DNA from 2 places in the Paenibacillus sp. ALE2 genome. Region 2 is predicted to be linked to the other one. Evidence: predicted binding sites of a transcription regulator. Region 2 holds the regulator's gene; the other holds the start of a gene.

Region 1 (7,202 bases), 670 kb from region 2:
GGTTATAGTGACAATTACATTCAACTGGTGTTTGAAGGTAATAAGGATCTGGTTGGCAAGGTGTGCCGCGTGAAGCTGACGAAGGCGGGCGTTAATGAAAGTGAAGGCCAATTGGTCCGCGTATTGGAGAACGGGCTGCAAACAGCTTTGTAAAATAAAAAGAGCCTGAACAGGCAATAGCGATGGCCAACAAGGATTTCGCCTTTCCCTACAGAGAGGACGGAATCCTTGTTGCGCAAGGAAAGGAGATTACAGGATGGCAGCAAAAAAGGAAATTTCCGCAGGTGGCGTAGTGTTTCGCAAACAGGGGGAGCAGCTTGAAATTCAGCTGATCACCGACCGATATGGCAAGACATCTCTGGCTAAAGGCAAAATGGAGCCAGGTGAAACAATCGAACAAACTGCTCTACGTGAAATTCGTGAGGAAACAGGGCTGAACGGGCGGATTATTCAGCATGTGGATATGATTGCTTATACGTACCAGCACCCTGAATATGGGGAAGTGGACAAGGAAGTTCATTATTATCTCGTAGAGGCACTGGATGGGAATTTGCAGGCACAGATAGAAGAAATCAAAGGCGTCGCGTGGCATACGCCCGAAGAAGCATGGCGTCTCCAGCGTCAGGGTGGATATGACAACAATGATGTCATTCTGAGCAAGGCGCTGTCTATGCTAGGAATTAACGTTTAACCCTATGGGAAGACACTTGCTCCTCTATACGAGTCCATGCAGGTAAATAGCAGAGGGGCAAGGCAAGCAGAGAACTGATGACGTTAAACAGGGTTTGGGCATGCGCTACCTTGGCTCCGGGCTCAGTAGATATCCAAGAAGCGGCCATATCCAGCCCGGGGATTAACGGCATAAAGAGCAATGCCCCGCCTACGTTCAGCAGCACGTGGGACCAGGCCACAAATTTGCCAGACACGCTGCCGCCAACAGCGGCAATCAGGGCAGTCACGCAGGTGCCCACATTGGAGCCGATGACGATGGCGATCCCTACATCAACTGGCAGGGCACCCGCAGCAGCCAGGCTAATCGCCATACCAATGACAGCTGCGCTGCTGTGAACCAGTGCGGTTAGGCAGGCTCCAGCAGCGAAGGCCCACCACATGTTGGCTGCAGCATGATCAAGAAACCAGCGGAATAGTCCGGCTTGCTCAATCCAGGGGCCAACGGCTTGCATCACGCGGATACCTGCGAGAATCAGCGAAAATCCGGCAAAGACGAGGCTGATAAATTGTACAGCCTGTGGGCGGCTAAGCCCATTGGAGGTGGCTGAAGCTCCGGCAGCTGCATACTGACGGCCAGTGACCGTTTCCCCCCACAGAACAGCTGTGCCCCAGCATAGCAGTGATCCACATAGCAGTGGAGCAGCCAGCTTGCCGAGCTGGAGGCCCATCAGCTCGGTCGTCAGGCAGGTACCAATATTGGTACCAAGAATGATGCCGAGCGTGCGGCCGTAGGTCAACAGCCCGGCATTGACTAGTCCGATCGTCAGCACCGTTACGGCGGTGCTGCTTTGCAGTAGGGCGGTAATGCCTGAGCTAAACAGCATACCCCGCCAAGGGGAAACCGTAGCCCGGTTTAGCCAGCGAGTAAGGAAGGGGCCGGCCAAATGCCGGAGGGCAGCTTCCATCAGCTTCATTCCACCTAAAAAAATAAGCAGCCCACCGCACAGCGGCAATATAACATGTATAAACACGGCTTTAGCCCCCCCTTTTCTAGGTGAAAATGAGAATACTTATGTAACAGCCTATGATCTACCTAGGACAGCCATGACAAGCATGGCCGAGCAGTTTTTTATGGAACGAACATTTTGTAGTATCTTCACAAGCTTTTAAAGCGTGACGTCGACATACAGGCGGGCAGTAGCGAAGCAGTTCATTTGAAGCTGGAGAAGCGTCAGTGATCGTAAGACCAAATGAATCGGCGGAGCCGCGCCCCTATCGAACAAAATGTTTTAACACTTTGAGTAATCCAAGAATAGGAGTGAAGGATTTTGCCTTCAGTAATATTAGAGCGTAGCCGTAAAAAAAGGCTGGAGCAAGCACACCCTTGGGTGTTTAAAAATGAAATAGCCAAGATTGAGGGTGATCCTGAAGCCGGTGATTTGGTCAGCATCCTGAACCATCAGGGGCGTTATTTGGCGACAGGTTACTATAATCCTGCTTCACAAATTACAGTGCGTGTGATGTCCTATGAGCCGCTAGAAGTGATGGACCAAAGCTTCTTTGCCCAACGTTTCCGCAATTGCTTGGAGCACCGCGAACGCTTTGTGACCGGAGGAAACGCTTATCGTTTGGTGTACGGCGAGGCTGATTTTTTGCCTGGGCTGATTGTAGACCGTTTTGGTGATGTATTGGTCGTTCAGCTGTTAACGCTTGGCATGGATCGGCGCAGGGAAGAAATCAGAGATGCACTTGTTGAAGTAATGGGGCCAGTTGGTATATATGAGCGTAGTGATGTATCCATCCGTGAGCTGGAAGGGTTGGAACAGACGAAGGGTCCTTTGTACGGCGATTGCCCGCGCCATGTGGTGGTGACGGAAAATGGCTTACAAATCAAGGTCGATATCGAAGAGGGACAAAAGACGGGGTATTTCTTTGACCAGCGTGAAAATCGTGCAGCCATCGCGCCGTTGATGACAGGTTGGGGAGCGCGTAGCGGAATTACGTTGCAAGAAGTAGCTGCAAACCCAGGCGATGAAGATACAACGGTCATAAAGCCTGTGAATAAAAGTGGTAAGGTTGTTGAATTCCCATTCTGGGACGGTGCAACTGTATTGGAATGTTTTTCACATACAGGTAGCTTTACGCTCAATGCGTGTAAACATGGTGCGAAAAAAGTAACTTGTCTGGATATTTCTGAACATGCGATTGAAAGTGCTCGGGATAATGTGAAGCTGAACGGTTTTGAGGATCGCGTCGAGTTTGTCGTCGACGATGCTTTTCAATATTTACGTAATCAGGTTAAAGGTGTAGAGGAACGCACCGCGCGAGCGGGCGGCAAAGGAGATACATCTAAGCCGCTGACTGCGGGTGGCGGACGTACCTTTGACGTCGTTATTCTGGATCCGCCGGCTTTTGCCAAAACGAAGAGTGCTGTCAAAGGAGCTACACGTGGATATAAAGATATCAACCTTCACGGAATGAAGCTCGTCAATGAGGGCGGTTATTTGGTAACAGCGAGTTGTTCGTTCCATATGCGGCCGGAGCTGTTTTTGGACACGATTAAGGAAGCGGCTGCAGATGCCGGCAAAATCCTCCGACTGGTAGATTGGAGAGCGGCAGGGAAGGACCATCCCCAAATTTTAGGTGTGGAGGAAGGTCATTATTTGAAATTTGCCATCTTTGAGGTACGCAGCCGGACACAGCTGTAGATTTCATACCCTTGTCAAAATTAATCTACTATTAGGCGATAAAGATAAATAGGTGAAAACAAACTCATTTTTAGTATACATCAGTCCTGTAGAGAAGGCTTGCACCAAGCCACCCTGCGGGACTGTTTGTTTTTGAGAAGAGCCCAATTGCTACAACATGGCAAACGTACGTTCTTTTCTCCTTTGCCTGATATGCTATACTGTTTAATAGAATGTTGTTGGTTAGAAAGGAGGCGGCATCATGTCGGTCCGCTTATTGATTGGCCGCTCTGGTAGTGGTAAAAGCACGTTAATCCGTAATGAAATGACCTCTATGTTACGCGAGGAGCCGCTAGGTAAGCCTATGCTGTTACTTGTGCCTGAGCAATCGTCATTTGCTTCAGAGCATGCGTTGCTCACCGAAGTCGGAAACGGTATTCAGGGGTCGGTGCGCGCCCAGGTGATGGGATTCCATCGTCTTGCCTATTTAGTCATGCAGGAAACAGGGGGTTCAGCACTGGTGCCTGTAACGGAAGAAGGCAAGAAGATGCTTTTATATAAAATTATTCGTCGTCGCAAGGATGAACTGAGTTTATTTAAAGATTCAGGAGACCAACTCGGTTTTGTGGATCGGTTGAATACGTTGTTCACAGAGCTAAAGCAGTACGGAAATGATGCTCGGTCTGTACCGGAGCAACTGGATAGAATGCATGCTGCGGGGGAGTCCACTCCGATTTTAAGAGGCAAGCTCAAGGATATCAGTCTAATCTATGAGGATTTTGAACGGGAGCTGACGCTTAAATATATCGATGGTGAAGATACGCTTCGCATGCTGACAGAACAGATTGCACAGTCTTCCCTCGTGCGCGGAGCAGACATTTGGATGGATGGCTACCGGAGGTTTACACCACATGAATACAAGGTGGTGGAGCAGCTTATGCTGCACGCCTCCTCGCTGACAGTGGCGCTGACCTGTAACCGCAGCTACGATAGCGGACAGCTTCCACATGAGCTGGATTTGTTTCATCCTTCAGCGGCTACCTACGTCAAGCTTAAAGGAATGGCAGAGGAGCTGATGATTGAAACGCAGACACAGTTATTACGCCCCGATCCGATGCCTAGGTTTAAGGAACGTCCAGCGTTGGCGTATTTGGAGGCTAATTTCGAACATCGCACAGGGCTGCGGAATCAGGAACAGCGGCTGGGGCTACAGCAGCTACGAGAGCAATGGGCAGGTACAGAACCTAAGGGTATAAAACTGCATGCTGCGGCAAATCGTCGTGCCGAGCTGGAAGGAGCCGTACGCGAAATGCGCCGCCTGGCCCGCGATGAAGGTGCGCGTTATCGGGAAATGGCCCTGTTTGTGCGTCATATTGAAGATTATGAGCCATGGGTGGAACCGATATTCAAGCAGTATCAGGTTCCAGTATTTTTGGATCAGCGGAGAAGTATACTTCATCATCCCTTGGTGGAATTGATTCGGGCTTCACTGGATATCGTGCAGCGACGCTGGCGATACGAGGATGTATTTCGTGCGGTCAAAACAGACCTTCTATTGCCGCTGGACGGTCGAGTGAGCCGCGAGCAGATGGACCGTCTGGAAAACTATGTGCTGGCCTGCGGAATACAAGGTAGCCGTTGGACAGATGGTCGGGCGTGGCAGGCTGTGCCCAGTTTGTCGCTGGAGCTGGAGGAACAGGAACGGAACCGTCAACGGGATGAAACGCTGGATTTGATGGAGTTGTGCCGAGATGTGATTGTGACGCCTTTGCATGCGTTTGAGAAGCGTATAGGTAAGGCACGAACGGCGCTTGAGAAGAGCGAAGCTGTATATCTGTTGCTGGAGGATGCAGAAATCGGTCACAAGCTGGACGCCTTCATTCATCAGGCAGAAGAAGCTGGAAATCCCGAGCAGGCGAAGGAGCACCGTCAGGTATGGGAGGCGGTGCTTGAACTGCTGGATCAAATCGTCGAAATGATGGGTGATGAGCGACTGGACACTGCTTTGTTTGCGGGTGTGCTGGAAACGGGATTGGCTGAGTTCCGTATGGGGCTTGTTCCACCGGCTCTGGATCAGGTGCTGGTCGGAAATACGGACCGTACACGTGTATCCGGCATTCAACATGCCTTTGTGCTAGGGATGAACGAAGGTGTAATGCCGGCTGTGTTCCATGAGGATGGGGTGCTGAATGAGCAGGAGCGTACGGCATTAAATGAACAAGGTATAGAGCTGGCGCCAGATATGACAAGACGTCTGTTGGACGAACGGTTTCTCGCTTATACGGCCCTGACCTCTGCTGGTAAAAGCCTATGGATGAGCTATGCGGTGACTGATGAAGAAGGCAAGCCATTGCTGCCGTCGGAGTTAGTGCGACATGTGCGGCAACTGCTTCCTGGTCTGGATGAACGTCCACTGGCTGGATACCCTTTGCCTGAAGACGCTTGGACGACGCAATGGGAGTATGCTTCCCATCCGTCTGAGGCATTGCCGCAGCTCATTGCGCAATTACGGCATTGGCGGCGTGGCGGTGATATTTTATCTCCCTGGTGGGAGGTATATAACTGGTATGCCAGCCAGCAGGGACGTGAGAAGGACAAGCTGCGTCAGTTGTTGACCTCACTTTTTTACGAGAATCATGCCGAAATGCAGAAGGAAACGAGCCGCCGTCTGTATGGCAGCAAGCTGCGTACCAGTGTATCTCGGATGGAACGTTTTGTCGCATGTCCATTTTCTCACTTTGCCTCTCATGGTCTTCGTTTGAAGGAACGTCAAATGTATCGTCTGAAGGCTCCGGATATCGGACAATTATTCCATGCAGCGCTTGGTGAGATGGCGATCAATCTGCGTGAACGCAATGTCAGCTGGGGAAGCCTCACTACCGAGGAATGCCGCCAAGAGGCGGAAAGTACGGTGGAGCGTCTTGCTCCTCGACTGCAAGGCGAGATTTTAATGAGCTCCAAGCGGTATGGCTATATTTTGCACAAGTTAAAAGACATTGTGAGCCGTGCTTCATTAATTTTGGGTGAACATGCACGGAGAGGTAGCTTTGAGCCGATTGGGCTGGAGTTGGACTTCGGACCGGGTCAGCCGCTTCCTCCCTTAAGCTTCCGGTTAGATAACGGCGTGGTGATGGAAATTGTCGGACGGATTGACCGTGTGGATGTGGCAGAAGGAGAAAAAGGATTGCTTTTGCGTGTCATTGATTACAAGTCTAGCCAAAAGGATCTTAAGCTGCATGAGGTGTATTATGGCTTATCCCTGCAAATGCTCACATACCTGGACGTGCTGCTGAATGCGGCGGAGGAATGGTTGGGCGAGACTGCTTATCCGGCGGGTACACTGTATTTTCACGTCCACAATCCGATGCTGCAATCGCCTAACGGTCTTAGCGCAGAACAGGCGCGTCAGGAGCTCTTGAAACGTTTTAAGATGAAGGGATTATTGCTCGCGGATCGGGATGTAGTTGGGCAAATGGATACAGCATTGGACAAAGGATATTCCTCTATTTTACCTGTTGCAGTGAAAGCAGACGGCAGTTTTTATAGCAGTGCTTCCGTTGCTTCGCCTGAACAGTGGGATAGCCTGTTAGCGTCGGTGCGCAACAATATTCGGACGATTGGCACACGGATGACGGAAGGCGATGTTGCCATTGAACCTTATCGCATCCAGCAAGAAACGGCATGTACTTTCTGTTCTTTTAAGCCTGTTTGTCAATTTGACGACAGTCTGGAAGGCAGTGGTTACAACCAATGGGGGAAACCGGGTAAGGATCAGGTCTGGGATCTGCTGGGTCATACACAGGAAGGGAAAGGAGGAATGAAGCAATGATAAGCACGTCAAAT
Region 2 (7,202 bases):
TGAAACATATTTCATAAACTGTACAGGTCTCTTTGCACATTTCCAAGCATATGCGTCTCCAGAGACCAGAGAAGAGTATTTTAAACTATTAGAAAAGGTGTGGTTAGACAATGTTGAAAAAAATGGCACTGTTAATCGTTGCGAGTAGCTTTTTATTTTTTATAACTGGTCCCGTCCTGACGCAACATATTCAGATCCTTGTACAAATTGGAGGTGCTTAAGCACAAAACTCTGCTAGCCTTATGGTTAGCAGAGTTTTTTAGTTAAAGGAATTGTTACACTACGCGCCGAATGAGTCACTGAAGTGATCAGTTTTGAAGCATACATATAAATATTTTGATGGCACAAAGTTACTTCGACACACTTAGAATAGTAGATTTATTATGTAATCATTCCAATATTCTGAGAGGGGATATTATTACTGGTGATGAAACTGCAGAAGCAAATGGGAGAATAGACTACAATAAATAGATTACTATAGAGAAATTAATATATTGTATGAAGCGACAAGAGTGACACAAGGCATACCGTAATCATAGTGAAGCTGGGGCCGTGACCCAAAAGATCGTGTTACGCCGCCTGGAGTGTAAATAGGTACTGTATGGAACACTGAGCCTCAGATTAAGCTGAGGCTTATTTTTATGTGGACCAATTTACGAACTTATCAGTGTGACTGATAACGCGTGGGCTATCAACGTTATAAAGAACGAAATCACAAAGCTGAATGGGTTCGCTGCTGCTTTTTGGTGACTCATTCCGTTCATTGATTTAGCAAAAGATATGCTTGTATGTAGTGCGGGGTTTGCGTTATTGATGATTAATGCTTCATTCATTGCCGTCTTATCCCTTCATCAATCATTTCTTATGGAAGGAATCCCTTCTGTTCCAGCAAATCCTCTGTGACCTTCCACAGTTTTTGCTGCATCTTGGGATCTCCTCCAGGTGAGACTGGTTGAATAGATTTCCCAGTTCCGACGTTAAAGTATCCACCTGTTTTTTTATGATATTCCGAATCTACAATTAATCGGGTGATGATATCTGCTCCTCTTCGCGGATCTCCAAGATGAAGGATTTTCAACAATCGTTCTAATAGAGGGGCAAACCAAAGTTCTCGTCCCAATCTGGTAACATTGAATCCTGGATTTAGTGCATTTACGCTGATTCCCGTATCCGACCATCGTCTTGCCAGTTCAGCAGTGAACATAATATTCAATAATTTGGTCTTTCCATAGATGGGCGATGAGCCACGAGCGGTAAAGGCAGTTGTATCCGTTAAATCCTCGGGGAGCTTCAAAACTCCATGATGGCGTGAAGCTTCGGAGGCAACATTGACAACTCTGGCCTTGCCTACGTTCTGCAGGCACGGTTTTAGTGTATATGTTAACAGCCACGGCGATAAATAATTTATAGCAACCATTTCAGGAAACCCCTCGGGAGTGACGCGTTGCTCAAAAGCATGGATACCCGCATTGTTTAACAGCACATCAATATTAGAGTATGCGGCGGCTATCTCATCCCCGATTCGTTTAACATCCTTCAGTACCGATAAATCTCCATAAAAAAAGTCAACCTTCGCTGATGGGCTAACCAGCTCAATCTGTTTTCTTGTAGCTTCAGCACGTTCCCTACTCCTGGCAGTCAAAACAAGGTCAAAGCAGCCGCGTTTTCCCAATTCAACTGCGACTAGTTGTCCAAGACCACTGGTGGCACCTGTTATGACAACAGTAGTATTTTTAGACATCGTCATTTCTCCTTCATGTGTTACAATTTTATTGGAGTAGCCAATTCGGTGAGTTAGCATATTTGATTTACATATGTCCACTATAATAATTTGGTTGATATATGTCAATCAAATTTGACTTGTGGTTTTTTGAACGAGAGAAAGGTGATTGAAGATGAAATATAATGAAGTTAAAAATGAACCAAGGGAGAAATTGGAGATTGAGTTGGGCGAGCAGCTTAACGCACTTATCAGCGCTTCACACGCCCTGAATGTCAGAGCTGCTGCGAAATTTGACTCTTCCTTACAACCTGCCGCCTTCCATATTGTTCGTTGGCTGTATTCTTATGGCCCAACAAATGCCGCCACTTTAGCGGAATCAACTGCGATGGATCGAAGTTCAGTGAGTCGTCTTGTCAAACAGCTTGAGTCTTTGGGGTATTTGAACAGAGAGGCCTCCCGAAGTGATGGACGAGGAATTGTATTATCTCTTACTGAGCATGGACAGCAAAAATTAATTGATGTGCTTAAGGAGAAAGAGTCCGTTTTCTATGAACGAATTTCGGACTGGGAAGATGCTGAGCTTCATAATTTTAACCAAATGCTTAGGCAATTTAATGGACTCCATCGCCACGGAACACAACCTTAAGAAGTGACCCGCATGTAAGGAGTTTGGATATAGAGTAGAAGTGGATAATGAAATCTACCCGAATGTGTATTTTTTATGTCAGACAAAGCTCCCCTTACTTTGACAATCAATAAGCCGTATGTTTATGGATGAAGATAAATAGGAAGGAAAGGATGAAAATAATGAGTATGAAATTAGGAAGGAAAACTACTTTATGTTTCTCCACAATTGCTCTCTTATTTTCAGTTTTGTCCCCGCTATCAGCCTCGGCAGATGTAGCAAGCGTCACCCATGACACCTATACAAACTCTTTAAATCAGGAATTAGTTTCATCTCAATTAGTAATTTTTAAAGATGACACAGCATATACAGATGTATCTATTGTCGGGAAAAGAGTGAAATTTTCGATTAGTGGTTTAGAAAACCCGTTTAACACTAATTATTACAATCGATTAGTCTGGACTAGTACTGATGAAGAACCAAATATAAAAAATATTCTGACAGTAAAAGTTGCGCCAAAGACAGGGTCGCTTTACAGTTCCAGCAACTATGAAAACCTTTCACTGATAAAACAAAAAATCGATTCTGACTCACCTGTATATGGATGGATTCAACTAGAATCCAAAGAGTGGGTTAAAGCAGGATCAGCTATAATCAAATATTAGAAAATTCCTAATGTGCAGTATAAGTAAATACTGTAAATAAGCGAAATCCCCGCCGACCAGCTAAGGTAGTGGGGATTTTTCAATATAAAATAAGACTTCATCAACTATTGACAGAGTCTTTTAGAGAATTGTTGAAAGTAGTGTTGTTCTTAAGAAGGGAAAAGTGTTTCGAAATCTGGAAAACCGCCATCACTAAGCCAACGGGTAGGGCCTTCAAAACTTCCATCGAGTGTAGCGGTAGCATAATCTCCATTGGAGCCATACAAAGTAATAGAGATATTTTTTATTATTTGTATTTAATGTTATACATGTGTAATGGGTTTGTACATAGTTCACTAGTTCTGAAGAATATTCCTTACTTGTCTTTGTCTGTTACGATATGTTCATAAAAAGTTCACTTACATGAAAATTTGGTTGCAGCTAAAATAATCACATCCAAAAATGAAAGGTTGAATTAAATGCCAACAACTAAAAAGGAAAGCTTTTACTTTGGGGTTATTATGTGTTTTGGAATGGTCGTTATTATGACCTTCTATAATCTTTTGATTAACGGATTGATTGGAAAAATTAGCTTGATTACCATTGCTGTTGAATTTCTAATTGGATTTATTATAGCGCTCATATTAGATTTATATATCGTGGGTCCTGTAGCAAAAAAAGTTGCTTTAAGCCTACCTTTTGATAAATCCAAAAAAATATTTTTAATTATCACGATTTCAACATGTATGGTGTTCGGAATGGCCTGTTCTATGTCTTTCTACGGTTTATTAACTTCAATTCTAAGTCAGGGTATTGGCGATCATTCATTATTTGAAGCATATTTAGAAATTTTTATAAAGAACTTTGTTTTGGCCTATCCATTACAATTATTGGTTATGGGTCCTGTTGTTCGAGCCTTGTTTATAAAATTTATAAAGAAAAGCGGGCAAGTGGGACCTTATAAAAAAGTATTAAATTAAATAATAGAGCAAATCCATTGCAGCAATGTTAAGCTAATGAATGGTTTTACAGCTAGAAATGCTTAAGTTATGAAAATCGGATACAAGTCTGAGGAAGCTATAACTGGCGGGATTGGTAGTTTGGTGTATTATTTAACACAAAAAAAGCAGGAAGAATTCTTCCTGCTTTTTGCTTGAAAATAATTATTAACGTCTGCGTTGTCCATCATTCACGCTAAACAGATTAACAGCCAGTGCGTTACCTCTTGCACGCGCATTGGCTCTTTGGTTGGAACGGATGTTTAATCTTCTTCTTCTCAATTCACGGTTGCTGTGTCTTCTGCTCATAATATCACCTCCCTTCAAAGAAATGAAGGTACGGTTAAATCTTAATGATGTTTATGCTTACGCTTGGAAATTTTGATATTTAATGCGTTAGTTGCGAGTGCATTTCCGCTTCCTGTTTTAGCAGCTGCGGCTTGAAAGACTTTAACGACCAGATATCTGTTTTTCCCGATGCGATGCTTATACGTTTTAACTCTATTTCTGATCATCTGCATAACTCCTTTGCTTTAGGTCTGCTATATACATATGTCAATTGTGCTAGTAATGTATCAGCATAAATCTACTAAAGACAAAAAGAAGCTAGTACCTATGTTCCTAAATGTTTAACAAAAAAAGCTCATGCTAGCCTGCGTTCGCCTTCCCAACTTTACGTTATAGAGGAAGGTCACCGTAGGTTCATATGTGTCAAATTTCCATTTGTTTAGCTAATAAAAGTAAACAGTTCGAGATCAGAGTGGAACTATCTCGGATAATGGGGCGGATATAATAGTAGAGACAATATAGGTTGCTGAAAAGGAAAGAATAGTTGGAGACACATACATAGTAAACATAATAACAATATAAAACCGGCTCGCCTAGGCGGCCGGTTTTATATTCGTGGTAGTATAACGGGGAAGAAAGCACGATAAATCAGTGGAAGTCCCGGAAGAGTCCAACAACCTTGCCCAATATGCTGACGTGTGTCAGTCGAAGTGGCTCAAAGGCTGGATTTTCAGGTTGAAGCCGGATATGATCTTTTTCTTTGTAAAAGGTTTTAACTGTAGCCTCGTCTTCATCTGTCATAGCTACTACAATGTCTCCGTTATCAGCGGTCTGCTGCTGACGCACGATTACATAGTCTCCGTTAGCAATACCAGCTTCAATCATGCTTTCGCCTACAACAGATAACATGAATATTTTATCCTCACCAACAAAGTGTTGGGGAAGAGGAAAGTAATCTTCAATATTTTCTGTCGCCGTAATAGGAAGACCAGCGGTTACTTTGCCGACAACGGGAACACGACTAATGGAGTAATTAATCAAGTTGCTGTTATCCGATTCGTCTTGACCGAGTAATTCAATAGCCCGTGGTTTCGTAGGATCGCGGCGAATGAGTCCTTTTTTCTCCAAACGATCCAAATGACCGTGAACCGTAGAACTGGAGGCCAATCCGACTGCCTCGCCTATTTCGCGCACAGAAGGGGGGTATCCCTTTAGACGCACTTCATTGCGGATAAATTCAAGAATGGCCTGCTGGCGGCTCGAAATCTTAGACATACCGTATCAACCCCATTTAGTAACGTTTGGGAAAATTATAGCATAGAACCTCCGTTCGTACAAACATAAGTTCTAAATAATCCCTAAAAATATTCACGAACTTTTGTTCTCTTTTCTATTGAACAAAACAAACGTTCGTGTTATATTGTGAAAAACATAAGAACAAACGTTTGGAGGACGCGGCCAATTATGAAATATAGCACTTATCAAAGTATTTTTCCGATGAATTTAGAGAATTTACAGGAGACCCGAAAAGAGGGTAAGGTACGTTTGTTACAGGCTCTTACCAATACTCTTTTACTTAAGCTTCTTATTCTAGTAATTATCGTTTGGGTTGCAGGGGCAGGTGTACTTACGGTTTTCGCAGCACCTCCAGTTTCCAATGAAGAAGTGATTAAGCTGACTGTACAACCTGGAGATACGTTATGGAAGATTGCCGTGAATCATAAACCGGAACGAATGGATACACGGGTATATATTGAAGGAATTGTACGTATTAACGATTTGGAGGATCGGGGGGTGCAGGCAGGTCAGGTACTTAAGCTCCCACCCTTCTGATCTATAAGACTATAGAGCTTGTCAAGGAGCGCAATGAGGGAGCCTTGACAAGCTCTTTTCTACATGTCAAAGTGTATTATATCTTTGCTTTTATGGAGGGGACACAATTTGGATATAGACAGTTTGGTACAGCGCATTAATGAATTAGCGCGCAAAGCAAAAGCCGAAGGATTGACGGAAGAGGAAACCACGGAGCGCGCCAACCTTCGGGAAATTTATTTAGGCAACATTCGCCGTAATTTTCGGCAGCAGCTTGAAACCATTGAATTTGTGGACGATGATACGTCGAAGGGAAATGGCGGGCTGAAGCAATAATGTTGCTAAAGCCTGCGTCATTTGCCTTTTGTTATTAGGTATCTTTCTTGGTATCTATATAGATCAGCTTTAAGGCAATTGTTTTAATGTAATATTTATTGGGAAGGGAATTGAGAGATGGCCCGATCATTTGAAAGAAAAGTACGTAAAAACACAGCGCATTTAAATAAAACGCGTAAGAAACAAGGCATTCAAACCATTAACGGCGCAGGTTCAGCAATGGACATTTTCCGTGGCCGTAATATTACTGTGCCAATCATGCTGGCTGGTCTTGCTGTATTGTACATGCTTATGAGTTACTTTTTGACTAAGACCGGCATGCGGGGAATGGATTGGCTGGTATTTGGCTTGTACTTGATGCTGGCTGTTATCTTCTTCATTCGCCGTCCTTATTTAAAAGTGGGAAAAGATACCCTTTATATGTTAAAAGGTGGCAGAGAACGGCCGATGACGGCAGGGGACATGAAAGCCATCAAAATTGAAAAGGGTTACGTTACAGTTGAAAGAAAAGGGAAGGGCGGTAATTTTATTTTCACAAAATCACTGGGACGCTATGATACAGATGCCATCGCAGAGCGCCTTGAAAAATTTGCACTATCCAATCAGATACAGGTAGATAAGAAATAACCGATTTAGCCTGTAGCTCTGTAAGTAAGGCCGTATGATGTTATTTTTCATATAACATGGTGCGGCCACTTGCTTAATATGGGCACACATAATGATCTGATTCGTGACCAAACAGACAAGCTTACATATACAGTGGAAAGAGAGTGGAT

What was found. The regulator LexA, encoded in region 2, represses DNA repair genes until DNA is damaged. The targets are predictions, from matches to a motif close to CGAACATATGTTCG.
Region 1: a site for LexA is predicted at 3,542-3,555, ahead of addB (helicase-exonuclease AddAB subunit AddB). Genes of this name have one in related genera too.

Annotation. Positions count from the first base shown of each region.
Region 1 covers NZ_CM134213.1:3,527,522-3,534,723, forward strand. Annotated here, with positions in the region: gene mtaB (tRNA (N(6)-L-threonylcarbamoyladenosine(37)-C(2))-methylthiotransferase MtaB) at 1-153, shown strand, start outside; gene ACXHJ1_RS15455 (NUDIX hydrolase) at 257-691, shown strand; gene ACXHJ1_RS15460 (Na/Pi cotransporter family protein) at 681-1,703, opposite strand; gene ACXHJ1_RS15465 (class I SAM-dependent rRNA methyltransferase) at 2,001-3,380, shown strand; gene addB (helicase-exonuclease AddAB subunit AddB) at 3,622-7,188, shown strand; gene addA (helicase-exonuclease AddAB subunit AddA) at 7,185-7,202, shown strand, end outside.
Region 2 covers NZ_CM134213.1:4,201,313-4,208,514, forward strand. Annotated here, with positions in the region: gene ACXHJ1_RS18405 (helix-turn-helix transcriptional regulator) at 1-148, shown strand, start outside; gene ACXHJ1_RS18410 (SDR family NAD(P)-dependent oxidoreductase) at 863-1,741, opposite strand; gene ACXHJ1_RS18415 (MarR family winged helix-turn-helix transcriptional regulator) at 1,896-2,369, shown strand; gene ACXHJ1_RS18420 (hypothetical protein) at 2,531-3,013, shown strand; gene ACXHJ1_RS18425 (DUF2798 domain-containing protein) at 3,472-3,972, shown strand; gene ACXHJ1_RS18430 (hypothetical protein) at 4,159-4,299, opposite strand; gene ACXHJ1_RS18435 (hypothetical protein) at 4,341-4,505, opposite strand; gene lexA (transcriptional repressor LexA) at 4,927-5,553, opposite strand; gene ACXHJ1_RS18445 (LysM peptidoglycan-binding domain-containing protein) at 5,743-6,111, shown strand; gene ACXHJ1_RS18450 (DUF896 domain-containing protein) at 6,220-6,426, shown strand; gene ACXHJ1_RS18455 (hypothetical protein) at 6,544-7,053, shown strand.